DNA from 4 places in the Rhizobium sp. ERR 942 genome. Region 1 is predicted to be linked to each of the others. Evidence: predicted binding sites of a transcription regulator. Region 1 holds the regulator's gene; each other region holds the start of a gene.
The links. The regulator PhoB, encoded in region 1, activates phosphate uptake and scavenging genes when phosphate is short. The targets are predictions, from matches to a motif close to TGTCATNNANCTGTCAT.
Positions count from the first base shown of each region.

Region 1 (7,292 bases):
ACCGCGACGCCGGCCGCGAAATCGAGGTAACGCTCGCCATTTTCGGTGACCAGCCAGACGCCCTCGCCTCGCTCGAACCGTAACGGAGCGCGCATATAGGTGTCATAAAGCGGCGTGGTCTCGGCCATGGCCATATCTCCTGATCACAACTTTAAGGACCGATCGCTTCGATTTGATGAAACGGGTCCGAAAAAATCAAAAATGCCGCCTTGCGGCGGCCCGGGCACTATTGATGTTTTGCATCGCGATGTCAACAAAACTGGCGTTTTAGCAGGTGCGAGATAGCGCTTGCGGGCAAAAGAGATAGGTTCGGCGGCGCCTATTGCAGAAATGCCACGCCTAGGCAGCAAGTTGGGGAAAACCTCGAAATCGATTCCTCAAGATTCTCGCGACTCTTGTCACGGAGTCAGCCTCACACTAGGTTAAAAAGCAATTGCTAGACTGCATGCGGCGGAACTAGTCACCACAATTTTAGAGCGTTTCGCGCCTCGTTCCCATGCGAGGCAATGGTGAGGGATTCTGCCATCGGAAACGCGACAGCGGAGACAGGGCATGAATTGGACAGACGAACGCGTCGAGAAGCTGAAAAAGCTATGGTCCGAAGGGTTGAGCGCCAGCCAGATCGCTGCGCAGCTCGGTGGCGTGAGCCGTAATGCCGTTATCGGCAAGGTGCACCGCCTGAACCTTCCTGGCCGAGCGAAGGCAGGCGGCACGGCAACCGCGGCGCGCACGCCAAAGCGCAGTGCCGCGGCTCCTCGCGCAACGACCTATGGCTCGCGCGTCGCTACCCGCACTGTGGTCGCCCGCCAGCAGGGTGCAACCATGTTGAAGGAAGAGATCGAGATCGATTCCGTCAATGAAATTCAGTATCGCCCGGCATCGAACGTCGTCGTTCCGATCTCCCGCCGCCTCGGCCTGACGGAGCTGACGGAACGCACCTGCAAATGGCCGGTCGGGGACCCGCTGAAGGACGACTTCCACTTCTGCGGCAATGACAGCCCGGATTCGTCGCCCTACTGCACCTATCATCAGCGCATGGCCTACCAGCCGGTGCATGACCGCCGTCGCAACAACGGCTGAAAGTTACCGCAAGACAAAGAGAAACGGGCCCCTCGAGGCCCGTTTTTCTATTTCCGCCGCTATTTAGAGCTTTTCAGGTTTTGACGGAAGCGTATCCGGCGTTGGCGAAGTAGTTGCTGCATTCGCTAGGCTCGATGGTTGTGACGAGGTGTCCGATGTAGCGCCAGGTGTCATCGATGGTTCGCTTCTGAGCCAAGCGCATCCAGTGCTTGATTTTGGCGAAGGCTTGTTCGATCGGATTAAGGTCAGGAGAATAGGGCGGCAGATACCAGAGCCGCGCACCAGCATCACGGATCATCTGCCGGATGGCGACTGATTTATGAGAGCCGAGGTTGTCCATCACGACGATATCGCCAGGTTGGAGCACGGGTAGGAGTTGCTGCTCGACATAGGCTCGAAAGCACTGGCCGTTGATCGGCCCGTCAAAGACACAGGGTGCGGCAAGCCGATCGCAGCGCAACGCGCCGAGGAAGGTCAAGGTGCGCCAGTGGCCGTGCGGGGCGAAGCTGCGCAGACGCTTGCCCCTCGGCCCCCAGCCTCGAAGCGGCGCCATGTTGGTCTTGATCCAGGTTTCATCGATGAAGACCAGCCGCTTTGGATCGAGACCAGTTTGCCAGGACCGCCAGCGCTGTCGCCGCCGCGCAATGTCGGCACGCGCCTGCTCAAGGGCGAATAGTGTTTTTTTTGAACCGTAGCCCCTCGCGTCGCAGGAATTGCCACACGGTGTCGTGGGATACCTTCACCCCTCGTGCGGCCAGCTCTTCCTTCAACCCATGCAGTGACAGATGCGGCGTTTGGCTGATCCGCTCCACGATAAACGCCCGGTACGGCTCCAGAACACGCTTGCGGTGACCGCCCATCTTCCCGGGCGCGACAGAGCCGCTCGAACGATACCGCTGCGACCATTTCACCGCCGAAGACACCGCAATACCGAACCGCGCCGCCACCGACCGGCAACTCTCACCGGCCTCGATCGCATCAACAACACGCTTGCGAAGATCATCGGAAAGGGGTCGAGTCATTCGATGCTGGCCTCCATTCCAGCCAGCATCTTGAATCACAAAACACCCAAAAACGGAATCCCTCCGATTCAGATAAATCGGAAACGCTCTAGTAACACCCGAGCGGCGAGCCGCTCAGGCTTCCATGGAATAGCCCGCGCCGCGAACGGTGCGGATGACATCCTGCATATTGGAGAAATTGAGCGCCTTGCGCAGGCGGCCGACATGGACGTCGACCGTGCGTTCGTCGACGTAAATATCGTGACCCCACACGCCGTCGAGCAGCTGCGAACGCGAGAAGACGCGCCCTGGCGAGGACATCAGGAACTCCAGCAGGCGGAATTCTGTCGGCCCCAGCCGGACTTCGCGGCTCTTGCGATGGACGCGATGGGTTTCGCGGTCCAGCTCGATATCGCCGCAACGCAGCACCGTGGAGAGAACCTCCGGGCGGGCACGCCGCAGCATCGCCTTGACGCGGGCCATCAGCTCCGGCGTCGAGAACGGCTTGACGACGTAATCGTCCGCGCCGGTCGAAAGTCCGCGCACGCGCTCGCTTTCCTCGCCGCGAGCCGTCAGCATGATGATCGGCAAGCGCTCCGTCTCCGGCCGCATACGCAGCCGGCGGCAGAGCTCGATGCCGGACACGCCGGGGAGCATCCAGTCGAGGATCAGGAGATCGGGGATGCGCTCCTGGAGACGCAGCTCGGCCTCATCACCTCTGAGGATCGTGTCGACCTCGAAGCCTTCGGCCTCAAGATTGTAGCGCAGCAGAACGCTAAGCGCTTCCTCGTCTTCTACAACAGCAACTCTCGGAACCATGCGCCTATGGTCTCCTTTCTTCGCTTCCAGATTATTCCGTCACTGCGCCGACGGTGTTGGCGGTATCGTCCTTCGGGCGCTCGCCTTCCGGCTGAGCACCGGTCGCCATGTAATAGATCGTCTCGGCGATGTTGGTGGCATGGTCGCCGATGCGCTCGATGTTCTTGGCGCAGAAGAGAAGATGCGTGCAGGTGGTGATGTTGCGCGGATCTTCCATCATGTAGGTCAGCATCTCGCGGAAGAGCGAGGTGTACATGGCGTCGATTTCCTCGTCGCGTTCGCGGATCGACACGGCCTTATCGGGCGAGCGGGTCGCGTAAACATCAAGAACTTCCTTGAGCTGGCTCAGTGCCAGTTCGGAGAGGTGTTCGATGCCACGAGCGAGACGACGCGGCACGCCCGTGCCCTGAACGGCGATGACGCGCTTTGCGGTATTCTTGCCGAGATCACCGACGCGCTCCAGATCGGAGGCGATGCGGATCGAGCCCATGATTTCGCGCAGGTCCGCTGCCATCGGCTGACGACGAGCGATGGTGACGATCGCCTTGTCACCAACTTCGCGCTCGGCATGGTCGAGAACGACGTCGTCGGAGATGACCTTCTGGGCCAGGGCCGCGTCGCTGTTGACGAGAGCGCGTACGCTGTCGCTAACCATCTGCTCGGCCAGGCCGCCCATTTCGGCAATGCGACGCGTCAGAAACTTCAGGTCTTCGTCATAGGCTGAGAGAATGTGAGTGGAGACCATTTTTCTATCCTCAAGTGAACTGTGTGAAAGGAGCCGCGCGCCTGCCATCATCAACCAAAACGGCCCATGATGTAATCCTGCGTGCGGAAATCGTCGGGATTGGTGAACATCTTATCGGTGTCGTTCTCCTCGACCAGGTGGCCGAGATGGAACATTGCGGTACGCTGCGAGACACGGGCGGCCTGCTGCATGGAATGCGTCACGATGACGATGGTAAAATTCTCCCGAAGCTCGTGGATGAGATCCTCGACCTTGGCGGTTGCGATCGGATCGAGCGCCGAGCACGGCTCATCCATCAGGATCACCTCCGGGCTGACAGCAACGGCGCGCGCGATGCAGAGGCGCTGCTGCTGGCCGCCCGACAGGCTCGTGCCGGCATCATGGAGCCGATCCTTCACCTCACCCCATAGACCGGCCTTCTGCAGACTGGTTTCGACGATATGCTCGAGATCGGCCTTTGAGCGATGCAGGCCATGGATGCGCGGGCCGTAGGCGACGTTCTCGTAGATCGACTTCGGAAACGGGTTGGGCTTCTGGAAGACCATGCCGACGCGGGCGCGCAATTCCACGACATCGATGCTGTCGTCGTAGACATCCTGATCGTCGAGCGTGATCTTGCCGGTGACGCGGCAGGTCTCGATCGTATCGTTCATGCGGTTGAGGCAGCGCAGAAAGGTGGACTTGCCGCAGCCGGAAGGGCCGATCAGAGCCGTGACCGTATTGGCGCGGATCTTCAGATTGACGTCGAAGAGCGCCCGCTTGTCGCCGTAGAACACAGAAACGTCCTGGCCGATCATCTTGTAAGGGATCGTCGTCATCTTCTTGGCCAAGGCTCTTTCGCTGGCAGCTTCCGTCATCATGTTCATTTCGTGCACCCTCCCTTACCAGCGCCGCTCGAAGCGGCGGCGCAGCAGGATGGCGCCGATGTTCATCGCGACGAGGAAGAAGAGGAGCACGATGATGGCGCCGGACGTCCTTTCGACGAAGGCCCGCTCGGCTTCGCTCGCCCACATATAGATCTGCACCGGCAGCGCCGTCGAGGGATCGAGCGGCGATGTCGGATAATTGGCAACGAAGGCGACCATGCCGATCAGAAGCAGTGGCGCGGTCTCTCCGAGCGCATGGGCAAGCCCTAGGATCGTGCCCGTCAGAATGCCAGGCATCGCGAGCGGCAAAACATGATGGAAGACCATCTGCATGCGCGATGCGCCAAGACCGAGCGCGGCGCTACGGATCGACGGCGGCACAGCACGCAAGGCGGAGCGCGTGGCGATGATGATCATCGGCAGCGTCATCAGGCTCAGTACAAGGCCGCCGACCAGCGATGCCGAGCGCGGCAGCCCCATCATGTTGATGAAGACCGAGAGACCCAACAGGCCATAAACGATCGAGGGGACGGCAGCGAGATTGTTGATGTTGACCTCGATCAGATCCGTCAGCCGGTTCTTCGGTGCGAACTCTTCCAGATAGATCGAGGCAGCAACGCCGACCGGCAAGGCAAGTACGAGAACGGTCAGCATCAGGTAGAGCGAGCCGATCAGCGCGACACCAAGCCCGGCCGCTTCGGGGCGGCTCGAATTGCCCGACAGAAAGAGACCGCTGTTGAAGGCCTTATGAAGCGCGCCGCTTTGGCTGAGTTGCTTCATCCATGCGACCTGGCGGTCGGAAATCTTGCGATCCTTCTCGCTGACGGTCAGATCGATCTGCCCCTTGTTGGCGGAATCGATGTTGGCGCTGGCCAGGAATGTGACGTTCTGTGTCGTCCCTATGAGAGAGGAGTTGGCAACGACTCTGTCGCGCAACACGATCCTGGCGCTGTCCGACATCATCGCCATGGCCTCGCGTACAAGCGTGCGATTGGCCGGATCGATGCCAAGCGCTTTCACCAACGCATCGCGCACCAGTACGGGGTAATTGGCAGCGATCAGCACCTTTGGATCGTTCATGCGCTTACCCGTCGGGTCGATTACCTTCTCGCTGAATTCGATCGGCAGGGTGATCGAAGTCTGGACAAAGGCGGTATAGCCTGTGCGGACCACGGTCGAGACCAGGATGATAAGGAAGACGAGACCGAAGATGACGGCGGTCATCCCATAGGCGCGAAAGCGACGCTCGGCGGCATAGCGCCGCTTAATGCCGATATCGCGGTGTACAGACGCACCCGGCGTCAGACCGCGCGGCATGTTGAGCTGAGAGGAAGATACGACGTCGCTCATTCGTATTGCTCCCTGTATCGACGGACAATGTAGAGCGCATAGACGTTGAGGCACAGCGTCAGGCAGAACAGTGTGATGCCGAGGGCGAAGGCGACGAGCGTCTGCGGCGAAGTGAACTCCAGATCGCCGGTCAGCTGATTGACGATCTTCACCGTGACCGTCGTCATCGGTTCGAAGGGATCGAGCTGCATGCGCGCGGCAACGCCTGCGGCCAGTACCACGATCATGGTTTCGCCGATCGCCCGCGACGCGGTCATCAGCAGCGCGCCGACGATGCCCGGAAGAGCCGCCGGCAGGAGCACGCGCTTGACCGTTTCCGACCGCGTGGCACCAAGCCCGAGCGAGCCGTCGCGCAGCGAGCGCGGCACAGCCATGATGATATCATCCGACAGCGACGAAACATAAGGGATGAGCATCACGCCCATGACAAAGCCAGCCGTCAAAACGCTCTGCGCCTCGATGAAGCTTCTGTAGTTTCCGGTCATCAGCCCGTCGATCTCGGCGGAGATATCGCGCAAGAAGGGGCCGACTGTGACAAGGGCGAAGAAGCCGTAGACGATCGTTGGAATGCCGGCCAGAACCTCCAGCATCGGCTTGGCGATGGAACGGACGCGAGCCGAGGCATATTCGGCCATGTAGATCGCCGCAAACAGACCAATGGGCACGGCGAAGAGCATGGCCACAAGCCCGATATAAATCGTGCCTGCCAGGAGCGGGATCAGACCGAAGGTGCCCGAGGTCTGCGCGCCGGCGCCGGTGAAGCGCGGGTCCCAGACGGTACCGAAGAAGAACTCGCTGGCCGGCACCATACTGAAGAAGCGCGCCGCTTCCGAAAGCATGGAAACGACGATGCCGACCGTTGTCAGCACCGCGATGGAGGAGGCAACGATCAGGGCTCCGAGGATGACCTGCTCGACCCGGTTGCGGGCGCGAAAACGCGGCGCAATCGCGTGAAGGCCATGGGCCGCGCAAAGCAACGACAGGACGATCGCCGCCGCCGCCATGACCATGCGGCTCAATTCGCGCATGCCATTATATCTATTCGCGGCCTCGATCATGTAGCCCGTGGGGCGTACGGCGAGTGGAACGCCCTTCTGCGCCAGCAGCAACTGAAGATCGGCCTTGCCGCCATCGACATCGGCAAGCTCCTGGCTATCGAGCATGCGCATGCCGCGGGCGATGCTGCGCACCATGCCGTAGCTGAGATTGAGCTCAGCCGGCGGCAGAGACTGAACCTCCTCGGGAAAGGATTTGGTCACCAGGCGGTCGATGACGATGGGACTGACGATCAGCCAGGCGCAGACGAGCGCCAGGGGCGGAAGTACCGCCCATATGGCGGCATAGGCACCGTGATAGCCGAGCCGGGAGTGCATGGACGAAGACCTGCCACCCGACAGCGCAGCCGCCCTCACCCGCCCCAGCACGAAAGCG
Region 1 is NZ_VIUA01000006.1:219,352-226,643, reverse strand. It holds gene FBZ97_RS24425 (aspartate aminotransferase family protein) at 1-128, opposite strand, end outside; gene FBZ97_RS24415 (GcrA family cell cycle regulator) at 553-1,080, shown strand; one part of gene FBZ97_RS24410 (IS630 family transposase) at 1,154-1,765, opposite strand; one part of gene FBZ97_RS24410 (IS630 family transposase) at 1,767-2,102, opposite strand; gene phoB (phosphate regulon transcriptional regulator PhoB) at 2,217-2,900, opposite strand; gene phoU (phosphate signaling complex protein PhoU) at 2,932-3,645, opposite strand; gene pstB (phosphate ABC transporter ATP-binding protein PstB) at 3,696-4,511, opposite strand; gene pstA (phosphate ABC transporter permease PstA) at 4,527-5,828, opposite strand; gene pstC (phosphate ABC transporter permease subunit PstC) at 5,858-7,292, opposite strand, start outside.

Region 2 (7,292 bases), on a different contig from region 1:
GACCGTTAAGCCGACGAAATATCGCGCTGACGAGATTTTGGTGCGCGCAGAAGTCGGCCGTGGCCGGCTGGACCTGCCGAACGATCGCCCGCTGCCGATTTGGGCGGCGCCGGCTCTGCCGCTATCCGGCCTGAAAGCCATCAGCTACGACGACATTCAGAAGGCTTTTGCCGCGAAGGTCGTGAGCATTGATTTCGCCATTCAGGATGCCGCTTTCAAATTCGAAGGTACGACGCAGCCGCGCGATCTGCAAACGCAATTGCAGCTGTTGACGGCGTACGTCTCCGATGCGGCCTATCGTCCGGATGTCTTCAAACGGGTCCAGCAAGCCTATCTGAACATGCTTCCCCAGCTTCAGGCGACGCCAGGCAGCGTGGTCGGCCGCGACCTTTCGGGCCTCTTGCATTCCGGCGATCCGCGCTGGGCATTTCCGGACCGGACGCAGTTGATGGATGCGAAGCTGGAAGATTTCGAGGGCCTCCTGCAGCCCGCTCTTTCGAAGGGACCGATCGAGGTCATCATCGCCGGCGATGTCGAGGCCGATGACGTCATTCGCTTGACCGCGCAGACCTTTGGCGCCTTGCCGGTTCGCGGCGACGAAGGGAAACAGAGTGACGGTTCCGGCGTGCATTTTCCGGCACCGACGGCCGATCCGGTCGTGCGCCTTCACGATGGGCGCAGCGACAGCGCCGGTGCAGCCGTCGCCATGCCGATCGGCGATTTCCTTTCGGATCTGCCGCGCGCCGCAGCTGCCAATGTCGCCGGGGCGATCCTGCAGAACCGCCTAATCGACCAGTTCCGTATCGCCGAGGGCGCCACCTACAGCCCTCAGGGCGAGGTCGATCTGTCGAGGTCGATCCCCGGCTATGGTTTTGCCTATCTCTATGTCGAAACCACACCCGCCAAGGTGGATCACTTCTTTGAGCTGGTGAATAAGATCGCCGCCGATCTCGGTCAGGGAGATGTTTCGCCTGATGAGCTGACGCGGGCCAAGGTTCCGATCATCGAAGCGGTGAAGCGTTCGCAGCAGACCAACGGCTATTGGGTTCAGAATCTTCGCGATGCTCAGAGAGATCCTCGGCGTCTCGACCGTATCCGCAGGAGCATCAGCGGCTACGAAGCCGTGACCGCCGAGGATGTCCGCGCCATCGCAACAACCTATCTGAAGCCTGATGCCTCCTGGCGGCTGAAGATATTGCCGGCGGATGGATCGGCCGTGCGTTAGGCCATTATCTGCCGGCCAAATTGCCGCAGCCGGCTTTTGTTGGTCGGGTAGCATTGCAATGTGTGGTAGTCTGCAGCCGTCGAATAAAGGCGGATGAAATCATGTCTGCAAGGCCTTTGATGGTGAAGCCCCTAATGCCGCATCCAGCGCTGCCGGATGCCGATTGGGCTGACTGCTACGAACTGAGTATCCCGAACTCGGATCTGACGGCCATCGCCGCCGCCCGATCGATGCTGAGCCGCTTTCCGATTTGGGCGCGGCTGCTGATACGAGTGCGCGATGCGATAACCAGTTTGTTCGGCTTAAAATCCAGCAGCGACCTTCGGGCACAGGAGCTGGAAAAGATCGGCTTCTTTCCCGTCGTCAGCAAGTCCGACAATCAGGTCGTGCTCGGCTTCGATGATCGGCATCTCGATTTTCGGGTCGTTATCGACGTGCGTGATGACGATCAGGGGCGCCGGCTGGTCGATGCCACGACGCTCGTCCGGCGGAACATATTGCTGGGTCGGATCTATCTCGCCATCATCACGCCATTCCACCGCCTGATCGTCGCGACGATGCTTGCCGATCTCGGCAAGCGGTTGCGAGCGGTCAGTTTACCGCCGTGACAGTAAAGCCCTGCTTGCGTAGCAGCGCCACGAGGCCCTGATCGCCGACGAGGTGAAGCGCGCCAACGGCGATGAAGGCATTGCCCTTGTCGAGAACCGGCGCGGCGCGCTCGGCCATGACCTTGTTGCGGTCGAGGATGATGCGCTGCTCGAAGGCGGCGGTATCGGCATCGGTGATCTTCTGGTCCGGTTCGATCACCTTCAGCATCGGGATCATCGCGCCGATATTGCCGGCGAGATAGAGGCCTGTCATCGTTTCGTTGACGTCGTTGATCTTGTCGCCCAGTTCGAGCGTCTGCATCAGCGATTTCAGATGAAGCGCGATCGGCAGATCGCTCATGGCCTTGGCCTGCTCTGCCAGCGTTTCGAGGCCAACGACCTTCTTGCCCTCGGCCGCGGCATCGCCCGCCAGCTTCTGGTCGAGGAATTTCGCACCGGCCGTCTTGCGGCGAACCTCGCAGCCCGTCATCTCGAAGGAGCTCGAGATCAGCCAGGGCTGCATGCGGGAAACCGCAGCGAGCGCAATGCCGCGCGCTTTCAGGCCCGCTTCCAGCCGGGCATTGTCTTCGGGCGACAGATGCTGGCTGATGGTCGAGCCGTCGGTGAGCATGGTGAGCGAAGGATTGGCGAAAAGGGCAGCGGCGGCTTTCTTGTCGTCAAGGATCTCATCCGATTCGACAACGATCGTATCGGCTGATGCAACGGCGTCTGCAGCGCCCCTCGGCATGGTGAGCACGCGCGAATCCGAAACATGCATGGAGCCCAGCAGCCAGGACGGCTTCAAGCCGGGCTTCTCGATCTTCCAGAAGATGCCCTTGCCATTCTCCACCTTGTCGCCGGCGGCGATGATGGAGGCGTATTTCGCCGGATCGTTCTTTTGAAGTTCGGCCATCAGATCCTTGCCGCCGCAGCTGTCGGACACTGCACCTTCTGCATGAGCCGGCTGCAGCGTCAGCATAGTCGCGACCAACAGCACTGCGAGCATCAGCGGAAGGGCGGTTACAAGCCAGAGCAGCATATCGCCAAGCGTCGGCTTCATCGACCGCATCGTCTTGGATCCGAGGGCAGAAATCATCAGAATCTTCCATTCGCAGAGAGCATGACCGCTAATGCCGGAAAGCGGCTTTCGGAGGGCATGCCGGGACATGGTTCTGCTTTACGCGAGGGAGGCGGAAATTCCCTTAACGCGAGAGGTTAATCTTTTCTTATGCGCGCGAACGGCCTTACGCGCGGGGATGGGCGCGGTCGTAGACTTCGAGCAGGCGCGAGGAGTCGACACCGGTATAGACCTGCGTCGTCGAGAGGCTGGCGTGGCCGAGCAGTTCCTGGATGGTTCTGAGATCGCCGCCGCCAGCCAGGAGGTGAGTGGCAAAGGAATGACGGAGCGCGTGCGGTGTTGCTGTATCCGGCAGCCCGAAGGCGCCGCGCAGTTTCTGCATGCCGTGCTGGATGATGCCCGGCTGCAGCTTGCCGCCACGCGCGCCACGAAAGAGGGCGCCATCAGTTTCGAGATGATAAGGGCAGAGCTTGCGATATTGATCGATCGCTTCGATAACGATCGGAAGCAACGGCACCAGTCGCGTCTTGTTGCCCTTGCCGGTGATGCGCAGCGATGTCGCTCCTGATGGAAAGTCCTGCGGTTTCAGATCCAGCGCTTCGGAAATGCGCAGACCGCAGCCATAGAGCAGGGTCAGCACGGCGGCATCGCGCGCAGCGATCCATGGTTCTTCGTGCAGCTGCGCCTCGTCACTGACGACGGTGATCGCCTGCTTGTCGGAAAGGGGCTTCGGCAGCGATTTCGGCTGTTTCGGCGAGCGGACCGCAGCGGCACCCGCGGCATTCACAAGGCCCTTCTTCTCAAGATAGCGCAACAGCGAGCGAAGCCCGGCAAGATTGCGGCCGAGCGAACGTGCGCCCGCGCCGTCCTTGCGGCGGGCGGCAAGGAATGCACGAAAGTCGGCGGGACGGAGCGCATGAATATCCTCGATCGTTGCCGGACCGCCGAGATGGCCGGTGAGGAAGGTCAAGAATTGCCGCGTATCTCGTTCATAGGCATTCAGCGTGTGGGCGGCGAGCCGCCGCTCCTGACCAAGCGCATCTAGCCAGCGGTTGCGTTCTGCCATCAACCTGGAGTCGGCGATGATCAATAATTCGTTCAGTGGAAAACCCCTTGAAATTCGGATTCCTTCTGCCACTTTGAAGGAAGGAAGGTTATGGAATCGCTAATTTTCCCGCTGCTTCCGGCGCGTTTTCCCTTCGTGCTGCGGGGAGTAGCTGGACTTCAATGAAACTGCATATGGGTCGATTCCGGATCTCGGATGGTTCGCCTTCCATATGCGAGGCGCTTGTCATGCTTCGATCATATTCGATTGCGATAGAATATCTCCCAACCATTCAGGACACTTCATGGCGCGCCGCGGCTCGATAACTGCACTGGGACAACTTGCAGAAGCGATCGCTTTGGTGTCTCAGGGCCAGCCCGGACATATTGTCGATACTCTCATCGCCGAGCGCGGGCAAAAGATCGTGCGTAATCCGCTCTGGCCGCTCATGCGCCCATTTCTCTACACGCTGCTGCGCTACAACAAGGCGATCGAATTCGCCGACGATGTCGCCAAGCTCTCCGGCTTTCAGTGCTTCGAATATATGAGCGATCTGCTGCGGCTCGACATCGGCGTCACCCATGCCGATCGTATCCCGGCTAAGGGCGGCTTCATTCTCGTCAGCAATCATCCCACAGGCATCGCCGATGGCGTTGCGGTCTTCGATCTTCTGAAGTCGCGCCGGCCCGACATGATGATCTTTGCCAATCGCGATGCGGTACGCGTCAACCCGCGCTTTGCCGAGATGATCATCCCTGTGGAGTGGCGCGAGGAATATAAGAGCAAGCCGAAGACGCGCGAGACGCTTCAGTTGACCAACCGCGCCGTGGCGGAGGGCAAGGTGACTGTGCTCTTCCCGTCCGGCCGCATCGCCTACTGGGCGAACGGCAGGCTGAACGAACGCCCGTGGAAGACCTCGGCCGTGGGCTTGGCACGTAAATACAATCTGCCGATCCTGCCCGTGCATCTGACGGCACGCAATTCCGGCCTGTTCTACTGGTTCGCCAAATGGTCGACCGAGCTGCGCGACATGACGGTCTTTCACGAGTTGCTCAACAAGCGCGGCGACCGGTTCGATTTCCTTGTCGGCAATCTCATCCCGGTTGAGCATCTGGACGGCGATGTCAACGAAGTGACGAAGGTGCTGGAGAGGCACACCGTCTTCGATCTTGCGGCGGATGGAAACGCAACCTTCTCGCCGCTCGTCCCTCCGAACCAGGACGAGCCTCTGGTTTCGCATTCTCTTTAATATCGGAATCGGCTAAACCCTCCGCATGCAGCTTCGCTCCATGTTTGCCCGCAATTATCGCTCCTTGCGCTCGATCCGCATGGATCTTTCGGATGTCAATCTGTTCATCGGCGAGAACGGTGTCGGCAAGTCCAATCTCTATCGCTCCCTGCAGCTGGTGCAGGCTGCTGTTCGTGGGCGGCTGGCGCACGAGATATCGAGCGAAGGCGGGATGTTCTCTGCCATGTGGTCGGGCAAGCGGCGTTCGCATGAGTCCCCCCGCATCCGCTTCGATGTCGAGCTGCTCGACATGGAGCGGGCGGCGACCTTTCGCTACTGGATCGAAGCGGGCATGCGGCCGCCTTGTGCCTCCGCCGGATTTCCATTGGAGCCGCAGGTCAAGGCCGAGGAACTTTCCGTCGAGACCGGGCGGCGGCCGGTGACGATGATGAAGCGCGAGGGGCCAGGCATTTCCGTGCGCGGCGAGAGCGGCCGCATGCAGGCGCATCCCGAGAACGCCCTGACCTCCGAAACCGCGGTCGCATTACTCGGTGATGCCGGTCATTTTCCGGAGGTTGGCACGTTCCGGCGCGCCGTCGACGCCTGGCGATTCTACCATGGCTTCCGCACAGATCGCGGCTCGCCGCTGCGTGCGCCTTGTCTTGCTGTGACCTCTCCCATGCTGGATGAGGATGGCGCCAATATCGCCGCCGTTTTCGCAACCCTCGTCCATACGCGCGAAGACACCGTGGAGCTGGACCGGGTTCTTGCCGCAGCGCTTGGCGGCGCCAGGCTCGTCGTGCCGGAGCCACAGGAAACGGCGGATTTCGGCCTGATGCTGCCCGAGTTTCCGAACCGCGTCTTCCAGCCGCGTGAGCTTTCCGATGGCCAGATCCGTTTTCTCGGCCTTGCCGCCGCCTTGATGTCCTACCGCCTACCGCCGCTGATCGCGCTCAACGAGCCGGAGGCGAGCCTGCATCCAGATATGTTGGTGCCGCTTGCCGACATGATCGCTGAGGCTGCAAAGACGAGCCAGATCTGGATCGTTACCCATTCAGAACGTCTGGCCGAAGCCGTGCGCGAGCGCTGCGGCGCGAAGCCGCGCCGGGTGATCCGTGAGGACGGCTCCACCTGGATCGACGGCATGCGGCTGACTGGTGAGATTGATGAGGGCGATGAGTAGCGGCAATCCGGCAATCCGGGTTTTCTTTTGCGTCCGTCCGGGGCATGGTCTGGCGTAATGAGCAAAGATTCTTCCGATCTGTTCGGTGCGCTTTTCGAGGCGGCGCCTGCAAAGCCTGTGATGAGCCGTACCGTGCCCGTTCTCGTGCCGATGCCGGCGCCGCGGGCCTATTCCTATGCGGTGCCCGAGGGCATGGCGGTCGAGCCTGGTTCTGTCGTGCAGGTGCCTCTCGGGCCGCGGCAGGTGATCGGCGTGGTCTGGGATGGCGAGGATGATGGTGGTGTCGATCCGAAAAAGCTTCGGCCGATCAGCCATGTGTTCGATTGCCCGCCGCTCGGCAAGCATATGCGCGATTTCATCGATTGGGTTGCCGCTTATACGCTGTCGCCGCCGGGGTTGGTGGCGCGCATGGCGCTGAGAGCGCCGGCCGCCTTCGATCCCGAACCGATGGTCGAGGGACTGCGATTCATCGGCAGGCAGCCGGAACGGATGACGCCGGCGCGCGCCAAGGTAATGGAGATTGCCGCCGACGGGCTTTCGTGGACGCGGCTCGGCTTGGCGCATGCGGCCGGTGTCTCCACCAGCGTCGTCGACGGGCTAATTGCGCAGGGCATTTTCGAGACGATCTTTCTGCCGCCGCCACCCGTCGTCGCCAAGCCCGATCCGGAATTCACCGCGTCACGGTTGCAAGGGCCGCAGAAGGATGCTGCCGATGAGATCCTGGCCGATGTGCGCAAGGGCGAGTTCGCGGTTTCCCTGATCGACGGCGTCACCGGTTCCGGCAAGACGGAGGTCTATTTCGAGGCCATCGCCGAAACGCTGAGACGTGGCAAGCAGGTGCTGATCCTGCTGCCGGAAATCGCGTTGACGGCAAGTTTTCTGGAGCGCTTTCAGGATCGCTTCGGCGCCAAGCCGGCTGAATGGCATTCCGATCTTGCGCCGAAGA
Region 2 is NZ_VIUA01000005.1:523,469-530,760, forward strand. It holds gene FBZ97_RS22585 (M16 family metallopeptidase) at 1-1,225, shown strand, start outside; gene FBZ97_RS22590 (DUF2867 domain-containing protein) at 1,327-1,833, shown strand; gene FBZ97_RS22595 (TraB/GumN family protein) at 1,817-2,908, opposite strand; gene FBZ97_RS22600 (tyrosine recombinase XerC) at 3,057-3,992, opposite strand; gene FBZ97_RS22605 (1-acyl-sn-glycerol-3-phosphate acyltransferase) at 4,240-5,184, shown strand; gene FBZ97_RS22610 (AAA family ATPase) at 5,210-6,346, shown strand; gene FBZ97_RS22615 (primosomal protein N') at 6,404-7,292, shown strand, end outside.
Region 2: FBZ97_RS22605 (1-acyl-sn-glycerol-3-phosphate acyltransferase) is a predicted target of PhoB. The motif match lies at 4,180-4,196, and genes of this name have one in related genera.

Region 3 (7,292 bases), on a different contig from region 1:
GCAGATGGGGAGCGGGAAAGTCCAGCACCCGGCTGGTATAGCTTTCGATCAGTGCGCTGAACGGTGTTCCATCCGGCAGCTTCAGCACGGCATGGTGTTCGAGAAGAAAGGAAGGCAAGGCGAGAGACCCGCTCCCGGATGGCGGCAGATCGGCGCCGGTTTCCCATCCTTGCGGGAGAGGCGACCAAAGGAGCTTTGCCGACAGGTTCGTGCGGGTGAAATTGAGAGCCTGAACGGCACGGCCGAATGCGATGTCGCTCGTATCGAGCGACTTGTTCATTTCGGCTGTGAGCTTTGCCGGCACGTACCAATTGTCCGCCTCGGACAGAATACGATCCCCGCAAGCCAGGCGAACGCGACGATAGGCGACAGGCTCGTCAGGTCCGACCGCCAGCAGCTTCCGGATTGAATCATCGGCCGGCTTGTCCTGACCGCGCACGCGCTGCGCAACGATTTTCGAGCCTTCCGGTGCAAGCTTATGCGCAGCACACCAGCGATCGAGCGTCAGCGTGGCACTGGCATTGCTGAGGAGATCGGCATTCAGGGTCTGCAGGATTGCCAGTGCTTCCAGACGCGAGGTCGGCGTGTCGGGCCACTGAGAGGCAGCCGGCATTTCCTGCGCCGTCGCCGTGTGCGCCCCAAGCGCGATGGCGACGGAGCTGCCGAGGGCAATCATGCGGACGAATGACGGGGGCTTTGATGGCATGCGATGAAATCCTCTGCACTGATGATTTTACAGGCCGGAACCTAATGGCTGAGAAATGCGCCGCTGGCATAGATGGCAGGCTTGCCACTATTGGCAAGACCCGAAAAGACTGTTGCGGACAAGCGCGGCAACTGGCCGCAAAATCATCCGCTGTCTTCCTTACTGAATAAGGTGCTTACGATCCGATTGCATTCAGGCTGGTGAAAGCCAACTGAATGAGACCGGCCGTGGCGATGAAGGCCAGTGCTGAGACGAACAGCGCCGCCAGGATCAGCAATCCGTCCCGTGCCATCAGGGCGACTGAGATCGCCACGAGGGCAACGACCGGCATATAGTTGCCGAGCGGGATCGGAAGGACAATGGCGACGGCCAGCAGGAAGATCGGAAAAGACAGCAGCCATTGCATGGTGCCGCCCGTGAAAGCGGCCAGACGACCCGGACGAACGACGGTTTCGACCCTGGCGAGGATCGGCGCGCTGTAGCGTACGATGAGTTCCACGACTGCCGGCGAAAGCCGGCGTCGGTTGAGAAAGGCTGGTAGCCATATCGTCCGGCGGCCCAGTGCGATCTGCACCGCCACCAGAGCAAGAGCGCTTCCGAAGACGATGCCGAACGGTCCTGGGATCGGGATCAGTGCCGGCAGCGAGAGAAAGAGGATGGTAAAGGCCATGCCCGTGTGCCCAAGGCCGCTGAGCACCTCGCCGATGGAGATGCCGTCCTGCTCATGGGCGAGCCTGGCAAGATGGTGCAGGCGAGTGGATGCCCTGTCATCATGCCCAGTCGTATCGGCAGTCTGTTCTGTCATCGGACATCACCAGATGAGGTCACCGGAATTTCTTGATTGCACAAAGCGTCAGGCTTCATCGACACCTTCGCCCTTTCCCTGGATAAGCCTGATGACGGGCGCGCAGTCCGGATTGCTTTTGTCGAGCAGATCGGCAGGGCTGCTCCAGCCGGTCGACAGGCCGATGACGGTGGAAATCGTCCAGAAAGTGTCTTCGGAGGCGCGTTGCGCCAGCGCCGGGACCTCCGACGAGAGACATGCCTGCGATTGCCTGATGATCCCGACAGGCTGGCCGGCGGCAGCGGCATGCCGCTCGATTTCGGCTTGAAGCGGACCAAGGGCGAAAGTTGCAAACAGGGCTGCGAGGAGATTGGAGATCATGTCTGTACCTTGTCGGAAATCTGTTTGAAGCGGGGAGGGAAGTGCCCCAAGCGGGGCACCTCATGGCGTCAGGCGCTTTCAGCCTTGTCGCGCGTCTTCAGCAGGCTCCAGCCGACGCCGCTTGCAATGATCGCGAAGGTGATGCCGAGCGAGAGGGCGGCCGGGAATTTTTCGAGACCCAGCATATCGGCGACGAAGATCTTCGAACCGATGAAGACGAGCACGACGGCGAGCGCGGGCTTCAGGTATCGGAAGCGGTGGATCATGGCGGCAAGCGCGAAATAGAGGGCACGCAGGCCAAGGATCGCGAAAATATTCGACGTATAGACGATGAACGGATCGGTGGTGATCGCGAAGATCGCAGGAACCGAATCCACGGCAAAGATGACGTCGGCGACTTCGATCAGCACGAGCGCCATGAAAAGCGGCGTGATGAACCAGACCATTTTTCCGTTCTGCGGATGCGGCTGCTTGACGAAGAAGCGCTCGCCATGATGGTGGTCGGTGACGTTGAAGCGGCCGCGCATGAAGCGTACCAGCGGGTTCTTCGACACATCTGGTTCGGTATCCTTCACGACCAGCATCTTGATGCCGGTGATGATGAGGAAGGCGGCGAAAACATAGAGCAGCCAGGAGAACTCGGCCACAAGCGTCGCGCCGACGCCGATCATGATCGCGCGCAGCACGATGACGCCGAGAATACCCCAGAAGAGCACGCGGTGCTGATAGAGGCGAGGCACGGCGAAGAAGGCGAAGATGAGGGCAATGACGAAGACGTTGTCGAGAGCCAGCGTTTTTTCCACGACGAAGCCCGTCATGTAGGCCAGGCCGGAATCGGCACCGAGATACCACCATACCCAGCCGCCGAAAGCGAGGCCGAGCGTGATGTAGAGAACGGAGAGTTTGATGCTCTCGCCGACGCCGATCTCCTTGTTTTCCTTATGCAGCACACCGAGATCGAAAGAGAGAATGGCGATGACGAGCGCAAGGAAGCTTACCCACATCCAGAGCGGCTTTCCCAGCCACTCCACGAAGAGCAAAGACGTTTCCATGTCGGAAAACCCCTGTCGGCGCGGTGTCGGAAAGGTCCGACATCGCAAGAGCGCCGACGGCTCTCACCAGAGGGGCCCGGACCAGCGGGTTGGCCAATAGCTGGGAAGTCGACGTTGGCGTTTCAAGGGTTCGCGTGCATTTTGCAAAGACGGCAATGTCACGTAGCGTCTAAATGTTGGTCCGACCGATATGGATGCCGTAAACGCTTGCCCTTTCCTGCGCGACGAAATCAGCCAGGGCGGGAGGAATTTCGACCTGGGCGGTATGCCGCGCGAGAATATGGAATCCCTTCGGAAGACAGGTCGCGATGCGGCCGATGATCGTTTCATAATCGACGATCAATATCTCCTGTCCGGCCACAAGGTCGAACAGCAGCGGATCATCGATCACATGCTCATTTTCACAAAACCAGTAAGAGGAGATCGTCAGGTCGGGAAGGTAGCCGATCTGCGCCGGCAGGCTTCGTTGCTCGAACTGGAAACGTCCCGGCAGGCCAGCCGCTGACATCAGCTCCCTGGCGAGAGCGAGCTGATGTTCGGATATGTCCAGCCCGTAAACCTCGAGCTCGGGATTTCCGGCAAGATAGGCAAAGGCAAGGCTGAAGGCGCCTGAGCCGCAGCCGAGATCGCATACCCTTCTATATTTGTGGACCGTTGCTTCGAGGCTGGTAAGTACCTGCAGGCACTTCAGTGAATTTCGCATTCCGAACGCACGCGTGAAGGCATCGGCGGAACGACTATAGTCGAATATCTCGATCTGGCGCCTGCTTTCGACAGCATTGCGCAAGGCAATGGAATCGTTGCTGGGATGGTATAGATGATTACATCTGAGCAGAACTTCGGCAAATTCTTCGAAATGCCGCGTCTGTACGTCCGTGCCGGTCATGCAAGCCTGTCCTCGCCAAGGATATTGTCTTTGGCGTGATTGGAAAGGCTGCATGCGCCGAAAGCAAGCCCTCAAAACTTGCCCCTGATGCCCGGTAGGATACGGCCGCGCGACAACGATCATCGAGCGTCGGCGCCATGTCAGCCTTGCGGCAGGGCGATCGGAAATCCTTCGAAGGTCTTGAGAGTATCGAGGACGATTGCCGTCTTCACATGCTGGACCGATTCATGCGGAAGCAGCACGTCGTTGACGAAACGGGAGAGATCGGTAAGCCCGCGGGTGGCGACCTTCAGGTGATAGTCCATTTCTCCTGTCAGCGCATAGGCTTCCAGCACCTCCGGCAGACCGTTGATGAGCTGCGAAAACCGGCGGGCATTATCCCTGTTGTGGGTGGCAAGCGTCACCGAGATGACGACGAGCATGTCCAGCCCCAGCTTCTGCCGGTCGAGATTGGCCTGGTAGCTGCGAATATAGCCTTCTGCCTCCAGCCTCGTGCGTCGCCTCGAGCATTGCGACGGCGAAAGCGCAATGCGCTCGCCGAGCTCGTTGTTCGTCAGTCTGCCGTCTTTCTGAAGCTCCTCCAGCAGACGCAGATCCAATTTGTCGAGCTGTTCATCCATTGCGCAAAACTCTGAGAATCCTCACGAAGCGTGTGTAGTATTCGCTTATCTTATGAGGATGGCAAGTTTGACATCATGAATGTCGGCTTAGCTTGCATGACGAAGGTTGCGCGGATTGTGTCGAATTGGAAAGAAGGTCCGTACGTTCGGCTGGCATTTTAGATGCGGCACACACAATCAATCTTACTTACCGATCGTCGTTTTGGAATTAGCGGTTGAGAAAGTTGACTCCATTTTACGTGATTGTCATCTGGCTTTTATAAGTGGGGAGCGGGAAGCAACCAAACGCAGGGGGTATAAATGCGTAAACTTCTTCTCGCCATGATGTCTGCGGCCTTGATGTCCGGCGCAGCCCATGCAGCGACAGTCTATCCGTTGGACCGGGCAACGGTACTTGCCGGCTCTCCGTTCGATTTCAAGGTGGAATTCAACAAGGTCGTCAAGCCGGAAGACGTGAAGGTCACGGTCAACGGCGAAAGCTACGACGCGGTTTTCGGCAAGGCGGCTGATTTCGTCGCAGAAGAGAAGGGCGCTGAAGACAAGGTACTCGGATCGGCCCTGATCCTGCGCGGCATCAAGCTCGCAAAGCCCGGCCAGTACAAGGTCGAGATTTCGGCCGGCGATGAGAAGAAGTCCGTCAACTGGGATGTCTATGGCACGTCGGCCACGCCGAAGGCCAAGAACATCATCTTCCTGCTCGGCGACGGCCTCTCTGTTGCACACCGAACCGGCGCCCGCATCATGTCCAAGGGCATGACCGAAGGAAAGGCCAATGGCCGTCTTGCCATGGACGATATCCCGCCGGTCGCCTTCATCGGCACCTCCTCGACCTCTGCGATTGCCACCGACAGCGCCAACACCATGTCGGCCTACATGACCGGCCACAAGTCGGCCGTCAACGCCCTCGGCGTCTACGCCGACCGTACGCCGGCAAGCCTGGACGACCCGAAGGTCGAAACGATCGGCGAGGCGTTGCGCCGCACCGGCAAGAAGTCGCTCGGCATCGTCACCACGGCCGAAGTCGAAGATGCGACGCCGGCAGCGCTCGTTTCCCATACCCGCAAGCGCGGCGACAAGGCGGAGATCGTCGGCATGATGTACGACGTCAAGCCGGATGTCCTGCTCGGCGGCGGCTCGGCCTATTTCCTGGCGAAGAGCGTTCCTGGCTCCAAACGCAAGGACGACAAGGACTATATCGCGCTCTTCAAGAATGCCGGCTACGCGGTTGCCACCGACAAGAACGAACTGGCGACGGCTGCAGGCTCCAACCAGGACAAGCTGCTCGGCCTCTTCCACACCGGCAACCTTGACGTCACGCTCGATCGTGAATTCCTGAAGAAAGGCACCGTCGACAAGTTCCCGAACCAGCCGGGCTTGGTCGACATGACCAAGGTCGCGCTCGATAAGCTTGCCAAGAACCCGGAAGGCTTCTTCCTGGTGGTGGAAGGTGCTTCCATCGACAAGATGAGCCATCCGCTCGACTGGGATCGCGCTCTGGTCGAAACCATCGAGTTCGACAAGGCCGTTGCCGTCGCCCGCGAGTTTCAGGCCAAGAATCCGGATACGCTTGTTGTCGTCACCGGCGACCACACGCATGGCGTTTCGATCATCGGCACCGTCGATGACGAAAAGAAGGGCACCGAGATGCGCGAGAAGGTCGGCACCTATGCGGCTGCCGGCTTCCCGAACTATGAGGACAAGGATGGCGACGGCTATCCGGATCGCGTCGACGTTTCGCGTCGCTTGTTCATGGCCGCCAACAACGGTCCGGACCACTACGAGACCTTCCGCCCGAAGCTCGATGGTCCTTTCGTGCCGGCCGTTCAGAACGAGAAGAAGGAGTACGTCGCCAATGAAGCCTACAAGGACGTGCCCGGTGCCGTCTTCGTGCAGGGCAACATTCCGCGGGACGAGGACAGCGGTGTCCACGCCGTCGATGATGTCGTGCTGCAGGCGGCTGGTCCCGGCGCCGAAGGCTTCCGTGGCTACATGGAACAGAGCGACGTCTACCGTGTGCTGGCCGATACCTTCGCGTTCGGCTCCGAAAAGATGTAAGTTGTTACAGATCGTATGACCATGACAGGCGGCTTCGAGGCCGCCTGTCTGTTCACCTTTCATGAGGATATGCGATGTCCGGGGACAGGATCGCCACCATCAATCGTCGGGGCTTCTTGGCCGCTGCCGCGATTTTGCCGGTCATGGGCATTGCTGCACGTGCGAATGCCGCCGAGACATTGGGCTTCGGCGAACTCTATAAGAGCTTCGGCCCACTCGGGCTCGAATTTTCCGACAAGGTGAAGCAGCTGAGCGGCAGGGAAGTCGCCATCAATGGCTTCATGGCGCCGCCATTGAAGGCCGAGGCCGCTTTCTTCGTGCTCACTGAAATCCCGATGTCGCTCTGCCCGTTCTGCTCTTCCGATGCCGATTGGCCCGACAACATCATGGTCGTCTATCTCTCTTCCAAGCAGACATTCGTGCAGTACAACGCGCCGATTACGGCGCGGGGCGTGCTGGAATTCGGCTCGTGGACCGATCCGGAAACCGGATTCATCAGCCAGCTGCGTCTCCGCGACGCATCGTTCAGGACCGTCTGAACACATGCTTGCGCTCGATATCTCCGGTCTTGAAATGCAGTTTCCCGGCCTGGCCGCGCCGGTTCTCGCCATCGACCGCTTCCATCTGCCGGCGGGCGGCAGGCTTGCGATCACCGGTGCTTCAGGCTCCGGCAAAAGCACGTTCGTCAACGCCATTACCGGCTTGGAAGATGTCGGTAATGGCAGCATATCCTGGAGCGGCACGGAGATCACACGCCTGTCGTCCGGCCGGCGCGATGCGTTCCGCGCCCGCAATATCGGCCTTATCA
Region 3 is NZ_VIUA01000002.1:778,045-785,336, reverse strand. It holds gene FBZ97_RS10455 (hypothetical protein) at 1-706, opposite strand, end outside; gene FBZ97_RS10450 (exopolysaccharide biosynthesis protein) at 882-1,511, opposite strand; gene FBZ97_RS10445 (hypothetical protein) at 1,560-1,871, opposite strand; gene FBZ97_RS10440 (TerC family protein) at 1,940-2,923, opposite strand; gene FBZ97_RS10435 (methyltransferase domain-containing protein) at 3,093-3,809, opposite strand; gene FBZ97_RS10430 (Lrp/AsnC family transcriptional regulator) at 3,950-4,429, opposite strand; gene FBZ97_RS10425 (alkaline phosphatase) at 4,730-6,484, shown strand; gene FBZ97_RS10420 (hypothetical protein) at 6,559-7,023, shown strand; gene FBZ97_RS10415 (ATP-binding cassette domain-containing protein) at 7,028-7,292, shown strand, end outside.
Region 3: FBZ97_RS10425 (alkaline phosphatase) is a predicted target of PhoB. The motif match lies at 4,674-4,690, and genes of this name have one in related genera.

Region 4 (7,292 bases), on a different contig from region 1:
GGCACTGGTATCGACCATCATCGGCTTCGTCTTTGCCGTACCCTTGAGCTTCTTTGCCGCCCGCAACATGTCGCCGTCCCATCCGATCCGGCTGGTGACGAAGCGCATCATGGAACTTCTGCGCGCCTTTCCGGAAATCGTCATCGCCGGCCTGTTTTCGGCGATCTTGTCGATCGGCCCGATCGCCGCGATCATCGCCGTCGGCCTGCATACGATCGGCGCGCTTGGCAAGCTCTTCTACGAAGTGGTCGAGAATATCGACATGAAGCCTGACGAAGGCATGCGTGCCGTCGGCGCGAGCTGGAGCGAGCGCGTGCGCTTTGCCGCCCTGCCGCAAGTGCTGCCGAACTTCATGTCCTACGCGTTGCTGCGTCTGGAGATCAACGTTCGCGCCTCAACCATCATCGGCGCCGTCGGCGGCGGCGGCATCGGCGAGGAGCTCAAACTTGCGATTTCACGCGGTTTCGGCGCCAAGACATTGGCGCTGGTGCTGCTTCTCTTCCTGACGATCATCGCCGTCGACCAGTTTTCCGCATGGCTCCGCCGCCGCCTCGTCGGCGAGCATGCCTTCCTTTTGCAGCATTGAGGTTATCCATGTCCGTCATCGACGCCGGCCGCATGCAGGAAATCGAAGCGCGTTACCCGGAAGTTCTTCACCGGTCCTTCCGCCAGCGCTTCGGCGCGCTGATGATCTTCATCGGCGTCATCCTCTACGGCATCTATGCCGTGTGGTTCTTCGACCTGCCGAAGGTCATTTCGGAAGCGCATTGGGAGCGCGTCGGCATCTATCTCAGCGAATGGGTGAGCTATGACGTGCAGCCGGAATTCCGCATCTCCGGAGACAAGATCAGCATCAAATATCCGCGCTTTTCGCCCCTGGGCGATAATCCAAACCCGGACTGGGTGAAGACCAATCCCGATGGCAGCATGACCGTTTCTGTCAGCGGCACAAGCCGCACGGTAACCGTCACCAAGACGCAGGCCATCGTGACCGCGCATGGCATCACGATTCCGATCGATATTGCCGGCGATGTGCCGAAAATCGTCGGTTCCGAGCCCGTTCCAAGCTGGATGACCGTCTATGACGACAATATTCTCGTCAATCTCGGCTTTGCAGGCGACGCCAGCATTTCCACCGACCGCGTGAAGATCCGCAAGCGGTTCATCGGCTGGGCCAACTTCGTCTTCGATACGCATTCGCCCTTCTTCGACAAGCCGGCGAGCGAAGTCATCAGCCTGATCGTTTCGGGGCCGCGGCTCGATCCTGCTCAGTCCAATCTCTCGCTGGCCTTCGACAATATCTGGAACAATGGCGCATGGCAGCATGGCGACGTCTGGACCAAGCTGTTCCAGACCATCGTCATGGCCTTCCTCGGCACGCTGCTGGGCTCGCTCGCGGCCTTCCCACTCGCCTTCCTGGCGGCTCGCAACATCACGCCGAGCCGACTCGTCAACCAGATCCTCAAGCGCTTCTTCGATTTCCTGCGTTCGGTCGACATGCTGATCTGGGCGCTGTTCCTGACGCGCGCCTTCGGCCCCGGCCCGCTCGCGGGCAGCGGCGCGATCTTCCTCACCGAGACGGGCACGCTTGGCAAGCTCTATTCCGAGGGCCTCGAGAACATCGACAACAAGCCGCGCGAAGGCGTGAAATCCACCGGTTCGCCGACCATTCTCGTGCATCGCTACGGGATCATGCCGCAGATCGTGCCCGTCATCGTCAGCCAGACGCTCTACCAGTGGGAATCGAACGTGCGCGGCGCGACCATCATCGGCGCCGTCGGCGCGGGCGGCATCGGCCTCAAACTTTGGGAAGCAATGCGCACCAATGCCAACTGGGAAAACGTCGCCTATATGGTGCTGCTGATCCTCATCGTTGTCTTCCTGTTCGACGCCGCATCCAACGCCCTGCGCTCTCGGCTGATGGGCACGCGAACGAAATAAAAAAGAACGGGAAAAAATCGTTCCGCATCATCATTCTGTCACGGGAATCCGATAGCGCAGGCCGGCAAGACCGCAGCGGCCAAGCTGGCTTTAGCCGGATTCGAACCGTTGCTGCCTTGCTGCTCTTGCGGTTTGTCGCAAATCACCCAACAGTGTCTCGCGCAGCCGATTTTTCCAAGGAATGCAGCCTTGCGCTATGCTCTCTATTTCACGCCGCCCAAAGACGATCCGTTGACATCTCTCGCTGCCCGCTGGCTGGGCCGCGATGCATTTTCGAATGAGATTTTTTCAGACAAGGCCATGGCGCCGCTGCCGGAAGGTCATGCCGAGCTGACGGCCGATCCGCGCCGCTACGGCTTCCATGCCACGCTGAAGGCGCCGTTCGAGCTAGCCGCTTCTGTGACCGAGCGCGATCTCCTCGAAGTCGCCGCCGAATTCGCCTCGCAAACCAAGGCTTTCACCATTCCGGAGCTGGTGCTTGGCCAGCTCGGCCATTTCTTTGCGCTCGTTCCCGGTTCCGTTTACCAGCCGCTGCAGGATTTCGCCTCGCGCGTCGTCAAGACCTTCGAGCCATTCCGCGCGCCGCTGTCGGATCACGATATCGCGCGACGCAAGCCGGAAGGCCTGACCGAGCCGCAGCGCGCCAATCTGCTGCGCTGGGGCTATCCTTACGTCAACGACGAATTCCGCTTCCACATGACGCTGACGGGACGCGTACCTTCCGAGCGTCAGCCCGAATTGCAGGCAATCCTCGCCGAGCGCTTCGCCGAACATACCGGCAAGCCGCTCGATATCTCCGGCCTCGCCGTCTTCGTCGAAGAAGAGCGTAGTGCTCCCTTTACCGTCCGTTCCTGGCTGCCGCTTGCCGGCGCCTAATATGAAAGAGCCGATATGACCAAAGAAACCGTCCTTTCCAACGCCCGCATCGTCCTCGAAGACAAGATCGTCGAAGGTTCCGTGCTGATTCGCGACGGTCGCATTGCCGCCATTTCCGAGGGCAAGTCCGATATCGGCGAAGATTTCGAGGGCGATTTTCTGATCCCTGGTCTGGTCGAGCTGCATACCGACCATCTCGAGGCGCACTATTCTCCGCGCCCGGGCGTGCGGTGGAATAAGACGGCGGCGATCCAGGCGCATGATGCCCAGATCGTCACCTCGGGCATCACGACCGTGTTCGACTGCCTACGCATGGGCTCGGACGAGGACGGCGGTTTCGAAAAGGGCGAGATGCGTGATATGGCCGATGCCATCCAGGCCGCCCAAAGCGAAGATCGCCTGCGCGCCGATCACCTGATCCATCTGCGCTGCGAAGTCTCCTCCGACAACGTGCTCGACCACTTCCAGGATTTCGAGAAGGACCCTTACGTGCGTCTGGTCTCGCTGATGGACCATGCACCGGGTCAGCGCCAGTTCCAGACCATGGATCAGTATATCTTCTACTATCAGAAGAAGCGCGGGCTCAGCGACGAGGCCTTTGCCAAGTTCGTCGCCAAGCGCCAGGAGGAATCGGCCAAGTATGCTACGCCGCATCGCGACGCGATCTCCAAGGTCTGCGCCGATCGCGGCATCACCGTTGCCAGCCATGACGACGCGACGCTTGCCCATGTCGACGAAGCCATCAACTACGGCGTTCGCCTCGCCGAATTCCCGACCAGTATCGATGCCGCCAAGGCTTCGCACGGCGCCGGCATGAGCGTGCTGATGGGCGCGCCGAACATCGTCCGCGGCAAGTCGCATTCGGGCAATATCGCCGCCCGCGATCTGGCCGAACTCGGCGTCCTTGACGTGCTGTCTTCCGACTATGTGCCACTCAGCCTGCTGCATGCACCCTTCATCTTGGCTGATGAGGTTGAGGGCATTTCGCTGCCGCAGGCGATTGCCATGGTGACGGCGACGCCGGCAAAGACGGTCAGTCTCAATGACCGCGGCCGCATTGCCGAAGGGCTGCGGGCGGATCTCGTGCGCGTTCGCCGCGATCACGGCGTGCCGGTCACGCGCTCCGTCTGGCGAGAAGGGCGGCGGGTCGCATGAGCCCGGAAACCAAGATCAAGCCGGCTAACCTCGGCCTGACGGATGCGACAGCAGGCACGCTGGCCGTCGTTGTCGGGCCGAGCGGCGCCGGCAAGGATACACTGATGAATCTGGCCGCCCGGCATTTTGCCGGCCGGTCTGACGTGCATTTCGTCCGCCGCGTCATCACGCGGGACGGCGATGCCGGCAATGAAGACCACAGAAGCGTTTCCGAAGCTGACTTCGATGGAATGGAGCAAGCCGGCGCCTTTGCCGTTTCCTGGGAGGCGCATGGGCTGAAATACGGCATTCCGGCTGAAGTCACCGATGAACTCGCTCGCGGCAATCTGGTCATCGCCAATGGCTCGCGCTCGGCGCTTCACCGCTTCCAGGCCGCATTTCCGCGGCTGAAGGTCATCAACATCACGGCGTCCCGCGAAGTGCTGGCCGAACGACTGATGGCGCGCGGACGCGAGAGCCGCGAAGATGTGCTGAAGCGTCTGGAGAGAAGCGCACTGACCGTTCAGGGCAGCTACGACGTCGCCGATATCGACAATAGCGGCACGCTCGAAGAGGCCGAACGCGCCATTATTTCCGTCCTGGAAACGCTGGTCCGCAAATAGTCTGATGGCGACAATCGAAGATCATTCGACCCGCCACACATCCTCATAACCCTGATCGTCGATGATGAACCGCGTTCCGACCGGAAGCCGGAGGTATTTGACTACGCCAGGCAACAGCTCGCTTAGGTGGGCTGTGTGAACAGGCTGGTAAAAGTCTTCGGCGTCGGAATATTCACCGCAATAGAAGAACCAGCTGACGGTTCCGCCCTTCGGCATGGCCTGCCGCACGCCATAATCGGCATGCGGCCTATCGTCGATAAGGCGACGGCCACCATGTCTTCCGGCTCGGATTCCGGTTTGACCGGTTCCAGATCGCTTCCGCTCAGTGCGCCTCATCCCAATTGTGGGCGGCGCGCGCATCGACCTTCAGCGGCACGGCCATATCAACCGCCGGCATGGCAGCGTTTTCCATGACCGAGACAATGATCGGCGTGGTGCGCTCGACATCGGCATCCTCGACTTCGAAGATCAGTTCGTCGTGCACCTGCAAGAGCATGCGGACGCGATCGCCCAAGCCGGCCGAAGCTAGCGCCGGCTCCATCTTGATCATGGCGCGGCGGATGACATCAGCCGCCGAACCCTGGATCGGCGCGTTGATCGAGGCGCGTTCGTTAAAGGCGCGGACGGAGGGGTTGGAGGAGCGAATTTCCGGGAAATGGATGCGGCGGCCGAAAATCGTCTCGACATAGCCCTTGTCGCGAGCGGCCTGCTTGGTGCCTTCCATGTAATCGCGGATGCCGGGGAAGCGCTCGAAATACCTCTTGATGTAGTCACCGGCTTCCGAGCGCTCGATCGACAGCTGGTTGGCGAGACCGAAGGCGGAGATGCCGTAGATGATGCCGAAGTTGATCGCCTTGGCGCGGCGGCGCACCTCGCTCGGCATGCCATCCACAGGCACGCCGAACATTTCAGAGGCCGTCATGGCGTGAATATCGATGCCGTCCTCAAAGGCCTGCTTGAGCTGCGGGATGTTGGCGACATGCGCCAGGACGCGCAGTTCGATCTGGCTGTAGTCGGCGGAGACGAGCTTATGGCCCGGCGTCGAAATGAAGGCTGTGCGGATCTTGCGGCCTTCTGCCGTGCGCACCGGAATATTCTGCAGGTTCGGCTCGGAGGACGACAGGCGCCCTGTCGTGGTGGAGGCCAGCGAATAGGAGGTGTGAACGCGCTTCGTCTCGGGATGGACGTAGCTCGGCAGCGCATCCGTATAGGTGGACTTGAGCTTGGTGAGCTGACGCCAGTCGACGATCTTGCGCGGCAGCTCGAAACCGGCCGCGGCCAGATCTTCCAGCACCTGCGCCGAGGTGGACCATTGCCCGGTCTTGGTCTTGCTGCCGCCAGCCAATCCCATCTTGCCGAAAAGGATATCGCCGAGCTGCTTCGGGGAGCCGATATTGAAGCGCTCGCCAGCAAGATTGTAGATCTCCTCCTCGAGAGCGGCAGCACCCTGCGCCAGCTCGCCGGAAAGGCGCGAGAGTATCTGCCGGTCGATGGTGATGCCGCGCTCTTCCATGTGGGCAAGCACCGGCACCAGAGGCCGCTCCAACCGCTCGTAGACGACTGAGAGTTTTTCTGCCGCCAGTCGTGGTTTCAAGACCAGCCAGAGACGCAGCGTCACATCGGCATCCTCAGCGGCATAGGCTGTGGCGCGGTCGATATCGACGAGGTCGAAGGTGACATTGGACTTGCCGCTGCCGGCCACATCCTTGTAGGCAATCGGCTTGTGGCCGAGCCAGCGCTCGGAAAGGCTGTCCATGCCATGCGTGGCGTTGGCGCCGCCGTCGAGCACATAGGAGAGCAGCATCGTGTCATCGAACGATTTCATCTCGATGCCGTAACGCTTCATCAGAAGATAGTCGTATTTCAGGTTCTGCGCGATCTTCAGGATGGAGGCATCCTCCAGCAGATCCTTCAGGCGCGGCAGTGCATCGCGAAGCGGAATCTGGTTTTCCGCCAGGCCGCCGCCGAGCAGATCGCCGACACCGGTCTTGTGACCGAGCGGAACATAGGCGGCGCGGATGGAAGCGCCAGTCGGATCATCGCGATTATCGGCGATCGCCAGCGAGAAGCCGACGATTTCGGCCTGCATCGCATCGAGCGACATCGTTTCCGTATCGAAGGCGACGATGCCGGTTTCGCGCGCATCCGCGATCCATCGGTCGAGCGTGGCGAGATCGCGGATGGTCACATATTTCGAATGATCGATCGGCGCGCTCGCGAAACTTGCGGCGCGCGCCTTGGCGAGATCCTCCGGCGCAGTGGTGCCATCCAAAGCCAGACGCGCCTTGGCCGATGGCGCCGGGACCGATGCCCCTTCGGCTTCGACAACGCTGCCGGCGACGAGATCGACATTCTCGCCGACATCGAGATCGGGCCCATGAGCGCCCTCGCCCCATTCGATCTTGACGATGGAGGGCTCGATTGCCGCCGCATCGCAGTCGCAGGCCTCCGCCACGCGCCGCGTCAGGGTCGTGAATTCCATTGCCTTCAGGAAACCGATCAGCTTCGGGCCGTCCTGCGGATCGAGCACCAGCGCATCGAGCGCAAGTTCCAGCGGCACGTCGGTCCTCAGCGTCACCAGCTGCCGCGAAATGCGCGCGAGTTCAGCATTGGCGATGATGTTTTCGCGGCGCTTCTGCTGCTTGATCTCGCCGGCGCGGGCGAGCAGGGAATCGAGATCGCCGAATTCTTCCAGAAGCTGCGCCGCCGTCTTCGGGC
Region 4 is NZ_VIUA01000010.1:36,357-43,648, reverse strand. It holds gene phnE (phosphonate ABC transporter, permease protein PhnE) at 1-586, shown strand, start outside; gene phnE (phosphonate ABC transporter, permease protein PhnE) at 595-1,941, shown strand; gene FBZ97_RS30275 (DUF1045 domain-containing protein) at 2,131-2,817, shown strand; gene FBZ97_RS30270 (alpha-D-ribose 1-methylphosphonate 5-triphosphate diphosphatase) at 2,833-3,972, shown strand; gene phnN (phosphonate metabolism protein/1,5-bisphosphokinase (PRPP-forming) PhnN) at 3,969-4,574, shown strand; gene polA (DNA polymerase I) at 4,897-7,292, opposite strand, start outside.
Region 4: FBZ97_RS30275 (DUF1045 domain-containing protein) is a predicted target of PhoB. The motif match lies at 1,967-1,983, and genes of this name have one in related genera.